2 linked regions of the Prochlorococcus marinus XMU1402 genome follow. The protein of the gene in region 1 binds, or shares a complex with, the protein of each later gene. Links are inferred from orthologs where the notes say so. Each region holds a gene or a part of one and is shown on either strand. Other genes may lie near its edges. The genes, in order: rodA and mrdA.

The links.
Region 2: the proteins of rodA (region 1) and mrdA are in contact, whole or in part, in a crystal structure (PDB 6PL5), measured with the Thermus thermophilus proteins. The link is inferred for Prochlorococcus marinus XMU1402 from one-to-one orthologs. Residues at the interface, in WP_223903423.1 of Thermus thermophilus: Phe161, Val165, Phe168, Val169, Leu172, Pro198, Tyr199, Glu202, Tyr211, Arg212, Asp213, Gln220, Val221, Gln223, Ser224, Ile226, Ala227, Ile228, Gly229, Ser230, Gly266, Phe267, Val270, Leu274, Tyr277, Gly278, Leu281, Phe285, Leu289, Arg297; in WP_223903432.1 of Thermus thermophilus: Arg4, Ile5, His6, Leu8, Ala9, Phe12, Ala15, Leu16, Leu19, Gly20, Arg22, Ala23, Trp24, Leu26, Gln27, Val28, Tyr31, Tyr34, Leu36, Leu43, Thr45, Asp47, Lys156, Gln157, Gly158, Ser160, Val184, Leu201, Glu202.

What each region holds. Positions count from the first base shown.
Region 1 is NZ_JAAORD010000002.1:483,626-486,752, reverse strand. Bases 303-3,095 are described here. They hold rodA (rod shape-determining protein RodA), read left to right. Parts: upstream 303-961; coding sequence 962-2,230; downstream 2,231-3,095. Other genes in these bases: HA141_RS08895 (sensor histidine kinase), read left to right, coding at 2,230-3,095; HA141_RS08905 (Mrp/NBP35 family ATP-binding protein), read left to right, coding at 303-958. Also shown: more of HA141_RS08905, read left to right, coding at 1-302; more of HA141_RS08895, read left to right, coding at 3,096-3,127. UniProt on the Escherichia coli protein: Peptidoglycan polymerase that is essential for cell wall elongation. Also required for the maintenance of the rod cell shape. Functions probably in conjunction with the penicillin-binding protein 2 (mrdA).
Region 2 is NZ_JAAORD010000001.1:39,881-43,121, forward strand. The notes cover bases 24-2,930. They hold mrdA (penicillin-binding protein 2), read left to right. Parts: upstream 24-535; coding sequence 536-2,326; downstream 2,327-2,930. Other genes in these bases: HA141_RS00200 (hypothetical protein), read left to right, coding at 24-271; HA141_RS00205 (hypothetical protein), read left to right, coding at 381-524; HA141_RS00215 (NAD(P)H-dependent oxidoreductase), read right to left, coding at 2,349-2,873; HA141_RS00220 (diflavin flavoprotein), read right to left, coding at 2,892-2,930. Also shown: more of HA141_RS00200, read left to right, coding at 1-23; more of HA141_RS00220, read right to left, coding at 2,931-3,241. UniProt on the Escherichia coli protein: Catalyzes cross-linking of the peptidoglycan cell wall. Responsible for the determination of the rod shape of the cell. Is probably required for lateral peptidoglycan synthesis and maintenance of the correct diameter during lateral and centripetal growth.

The sequences.
Region 1 (3,127 bases):
AGTAATCGTAACATTATCATTACCATCATTTGCGATTTCTCAGAGAGATAGAATTGTGCAAGAGGTTAGAAAACTATTACTTGATTTTGACGATATTGATGATGTTCAAATAGAGATAGATAATAATCCTTCTAAAACAGAATCTAAAACTCAAAGTAATGTTACTGAGTTACAGAAAATAGACGGAATTCGACACATAATAGCTGTTAGCAGTGGTAAAGGTGGAGTGGGAAAGAGTACCATTGCAGTTAATCTAGCTTGTTCTCTAGCTAAATTAGGCTTAAAAACTGGTTTGTTGGATTCGGATATATATGGACCTAATACTCCCTCAATGATGGGAGTTGCAGAACAGAATCCAAAGGTTACAGAAGGTAGTGGCAGTGATCAAAGGTTGATTCCAATAAATAAATATGGAATTTCATTGGTATCAATGGGTTTCCTCATAGAAGAAGGTCAGCCAGTTATATGGAGAGGACCAATGCTTAATAGTATTATTCGACAATTTTTGTACCAAGTTGAATGGAATAATCTTGATTTTTTGGTTATTGATTTGCCTCCAGGCACAGGAGATGCACAAATATCCCTTTCTCAATCTGTTCCTATTTCTGGAGCTATTGTTGTAACTACTCCTCAACAAGTATCTTTGCAAGATGCAAGGAGGGGGTTAGCAATGTTCAAACAACTCGGAGTGCCTTTACTAGGAATTGTAGAAAACATGTCAGTATTTATTCCGCCGGATATGCCAAGTAAAAAATATGAAATTTTTGGTAAAGGTGGTGGACAAACATTAGCTAAAGAAAATGATTTACCATTATTAGCCCAAATTCCTATTGAAATTCCTCTCGTTGATGAAAGTAATAAAGGTGTGCCAATCTCAATAAGCCAGCCTAATAGAGAAAGTTCTATTGCATTTGGTAATTTAGCTAAATTAATTAAGAATCAATTTGTTAATAGATAATTGATGTTTAGGAGAATTTCTTTATTAAATAAGAGAGGATTTTTATCAAAAAAAGACAACTTTAATAGAGGTTTATTATTTTCTCCACTACTTTTAATTCCTTTGTTTTTAGTTATTGTTTCAGGTTTATTAATAAAAAGTGTTCAGGAAAGTTTAATTGTATCGAATTATTTAAGTCATATCCTTACTGGTTTTCTAGGTTATTTTTTAGCATTTTTTATTTCTTATATACCTTTAGAGAGAATTAGAAAATATTTAGTTCCATTCTATTTGTTTACTTTAGTATCCTTATTACTAATTTATTTTTTTGGGATCTCAGTTTCTGGAGCTCAAAGATGGCTAAACTTGGGTATCTTTTCTTTTCAGCCTTCAGAAGTAGCTAAACTAAGTACTGTATTAACTCTCGCTTTAGTACTCGACAAAAAATTAGTCTTAACAACAAGAGATTTAATATTGCCTCTCTTAGTAGTAATAATTCCTTGGTTATTAATTTTCTTTCAACCTGACTTAGGTACCTCTTTAGTTTTACTAGTTTTGACAAGTGTGATGCTTTATTGGTCACAAATGCCCATAGAGTGGATTTTGATATTAATGTTTTGTATTTTCACTTCTATATTATATTTAACCTTACCAACTCTTCTTATTTTCTGGATTCCAGTTATAGGGTATCTTGCTTATAGATCTTCGAGAAAGAAAATTATTTTTTCTGCTCTGGCTATTTCGTTTCATTTATTAGTGGCAAAATTGACACCATTTTTATGGGAATATGGCTTAAAAGAATACCAAAAAGATAGATTAGTTTTATTTTTAGATCCAAATAGAGATCCATTAGGTGGCGGATATCATTTGATTCAGAGTCAAATTGCAATTGGTTCTGGAGGATTATTTGGTACTGGTTTGCTAAGAGGTAAGCTGACTAATTTGCAATTTATACCAGAACAACATACTGATTTTATATTCAGCGCTTTAGGAGAAGAATTGGGTTTTGTTGGGTGCATAATAGTTCTATTCTTGTTCTTTTTTTTGATTAAAAATCTTATTAATACTGCAACAAATGCTAGGACTAACTTTGAATCTCTAATTGTTATTGGAATAGCCTCAACTTTTTTATTCCAAATAATTATTAATTTATTTATGACTATTGGGTTAGGACCAGTTACTGGAATTCCTCTTCCTTTTATGAGCTATGGTCGAACTTCATTGGTTACGAATTTTATATCAATTGGATTTGTTTTATCTATATTGAAACGTTCTAGATCATTAAGAAGTTGATGAAATCACAAACAACTATAAAAAAAATTCAAGACCTTTTGCTTGAAGAAGTTCAAACTACATATGTGGATGATGATACATCTAGAAGAATGTGGTGGGCTTCTTTAGAAATTATTCAAAAAGATTTCTTATCTCAGAATTATAAACATGGGGGGATTTGGGTTGCCTCCCCTTTGCCAGCTTTTAATGATAAAAAATTTTTAAATAAACTTCATGGATGGCTTTGGTCTCCTGAGGGCTTTCCATACTTTCAAAATGAGAATGCAGGTTTTTTACCAGTAAACAATTCAGAAAAGATAAAAAAAGATTTCGATTTAGTTAGTAACTATAAAGTCTTAAATCTTAGTCAAGAAGATGGTTTTGAACCTTTTTTGATGATAATCACCCCAAATTTTCAGTGTATATTATCGATTGTAGGAGAAAAAGATAAGAAAATTTTACTAATGAAGTGTGATGAAGAAAGTCTAAAACTATCAATTGAATTAATGCATGCAAAATTAAATCAAGAAAATTTTGAGGAAGGAGTAAAATTTCGTAATGCAATTAATAATTTAGGAAACCTTAATATTAATAATCAATTTGAAAAATTATTTTGGCCAATATTGTCGGCAAAATTAGCAACTATTACGCCAAATCACAATATTCTTAATTCTGGTAAAAATGATAGAAAAAATGAACAAATAACTGAAGCAAAATTATTACGTGCAATATCTCATGAAGTAAGAACGCCTTTGGCAACAATAAGAACCCTAATAAGTTCTACTTTAAAAAAATATAAGATGGACCAATCAATGAAAAATCGTTTAATTCAAATAGAAAGTGAATGTAATGAACAAATTGATAGGTTTGGTTTAATCTTTGATGCAGCAGAATTAGTTAGTAATGAAGTTCCGTCAT
Region 2 (3,241 bases), on another replicon or contig:
AATGGCGATTATAAAAAAGATTCCTTTTGAAAAGTGGGTAACAAAATCTTTCGCCAAAAAAGCGAGATTATTAGAAAATGAAAAAAGAAAATTTCAAAGAGAAAGATTTTTTAGTAGCTGGAGGGAATGGTTTAGTCTTGTGAATACTCAACAAGCAATTTTGCCGCTAATCGTCACAATATTTATTTCTTCATTTATCGGATGGTCTCTTGGAATATCAAAAAATAGTTGTAATCCTTATTTTGAACAAAATATAGATCAATTAAATTAATTTGTTTTTGATAATTTTTAAGTATCAAAGTTAATATAATTTTTGAAAAAATAATTTTTTTATTTAAAATTACATTAGTTGGAATAATTACTTAAGAAGTATGAGTTTTATGAGTGAAAATTTGAATTCAAATGATATTGAAAATGATGAATTGAATCTTACTAATGAAGAAAGTGATTATAAAGATTTAATTACTAGACTTAATGAGATAAAATCAACTATTGGTTTATTAGAAAAAATAATATTTAAATAAGTTTTATATTTTTGATTAATACAAGTTCTAATAAAAAACTTACTTCGTTAAAGAGACAACCTTTAGTCTTAATTATTTTTTCTTCTATTTCGTTTTTATTAATTTTATTTAGGTTAATTTTTTTACAACTTTTAAATTATGAATCTTTTAAGAAGATGTCAGATGAAAATAGGATAAGACTTATTGCTTCACAGCCAATACGCGGAAGAATACTAGATAAAAATAGTAATGTTTTAGCAGATAGTAGAATTAAATATTCTTTAATAATAAAGCCTCAAGCCCTGAATAAAGGCAATTGGCAAAAACATAAATCAAGCATTTCTAATTTGTTAAATATTGACAGTAATGTAATTCAAAAAAAATATTCTGATGGTCTAAAAAATCAAAAACTTTCAGTTACTATTCTTGATGATTTAAGTGAAGATCAATTAATAAAATTTAAGGAAAATGAAGATAATTTAATTAGTTTTGAAATAGCTACCAAATTAATTAGAAATTATCCTTACAAATCTCTTGCTGCCCATGTAATTGGTTATACTCAGCCAATTACTGAATCAGAATATAAATTCCTATCTAATAAGGGTTATAAATTAAATGACTTAATAGGAAGAACAGGAATTGAATATGTTTACGAAGATTTTATAAGAGGTGAATGGGGTGGAGAAATGGTTGAAGTAAATTCATTAGGAAAATTTCAAAGATCATTGGGGATAAGACCTCCAGTACAAGGTAATGATATTCAACTAACAATTGACCTTGATCTGCAATTAGTTGCTGAGGAAGTCCTTAAAGATAAGAAAGCTGGAGCGATAATAGTGATGGATCCAAGAGATGGTGCAATAAGAGCGATGGCAAGTAGGCCTAATTTTGATTTGAATTTTTTTTCAAAGGATTTTAAGCCTGAAAAAGAATACAATAAAATATTTAATTCTCCTGCAAAACCTCTATTTAATAGAGCATTAAATCCTTATGACCCAGGAAGTGTTTGGAAGATTGTAACTGCTTTAGCCGGCTTGGAAAGTGGAAAATTTCCTAGAGATACAATTTTAGATACGAAACCATGTATAACATATGGGAGTCAATGTTTTAGAGAGCACAATGATTTAGGCTTTGGAGTGATAGGTTATGAAGATGCTTTAAGAGTTTCTAGTAATACATTTTTTTATCAAGTAGGTTATGGAGTAGGAGTTGATGAAATTCATAAGGTCTCAAAAAAACTTGGTTTTCATTCTTTATCTGGAATTGAAATTTCTGAACAAGAAAATATAGGATTAGTAGCTAGTAGTGAATGGGCTAAAGAAGGTAGAGGATGGGGACAACCAGGAAGAACCCCTTGGGTTCCAGAAGATATTGCGAGTATGTCTATTGGACAATTTGTAGTTCAAGTTACCCCTATTCAAATAGCTAGAGCATATGCTGCAATTGCAAATGGAGGTTATCTAGTTACTCCCTATTTAGTTAAAAAAGAGCAAGAAAATTTTTCACATAAAAAACCTATTAAAATCGATATTGATTCAAATAATATTCAGTTGATAAAAAATGGTCTCAGGAAAGTAGTAGAGTCTGGCACAGGAGTATCAATTAATTATGGAGTTGCAAATTTACCTCCAGTTTCAGGTAAAACTGGAACCGCTGAAGATGGTGAAGGTGGCTTAGATCATGCTTGGTTCGTTTGCTTTACTCCCTCTGAAAAAAGCGAATTACTTGTAGTTGCTTTTGCACAAAATACTCCTGGTGGGGGATCTGTTCATGCACTTCCTATGGCTAGAGAAATTTTGAAAGTTTGGAATGAAAAACAATGAAATTTTATTAGGTTTTAAAAGTTTATGTTTTTAATTTTTTCATTTGTAAAAGTCTTTGAATAATATCTTCAATAGTTTTTGTATCTATAGGTTTACTATATGAGGACAAAAGTTGTCTCCCTAATACTTGACTTCCTAAATGCACTAATTGAATGCGTAATGAGGTCAGCAGTTCTAACCCTATGCCACCAGAAAATGTTGCAATTGCAATCGGTTGACCGTTAAATAAATTCCTAAAGTCATCTCCCGAAATAGAAAGCCATGCTATGAAGTTGGAGAGAATGGGAGGTATAGATCCATTATATTCAGGCGCACAAATCACCCACCTTTCAATCTTGAAAAGCTTTGTTTTTAATTCTTTTATTTCATTTGGAATATTTTCTTTGCTGTGAATTCTTGGATTAAATAATGGAATATCAAGAGTGGTAAGATCTAAAATTTCAGAACTTATTTTAAGTTCATTACTTTTTTCAAGAAATTTTTCAGAAAGTTCTAGATTTTTACCACAACTAGCCGTAATGATTATTAGATCTTTTGTTTCAGTCATAAATTTAGATACATAAATTTAATAGTTAGCACCTGTTTTGCGGTGATGAACTGCCGTTAGACTATCGGATTTTAGTATATTACCGTGTAGTACTTCGGCGTAAATTACCCAGTGATCTCCACACTCCATTCTCTCTTTTACAGAAGCATCTAACCATGCTAGCGATTCAGGAATGATTATCTGTTCATTAGGAGTAAATTCAATATTTATTCCTTCAAATCTATCTTCTCCAGGTGCAAAGGGCTTTGTGAATCTTTTCAAAGGTTCTTTAAAATCTTTTTCACTAAGAATATTTAATGCGAATGAATCTCCTATTTGCAGAAGAGACTCTACCGATCTATCTTTTGCTACCGCAATACTTAAACCGG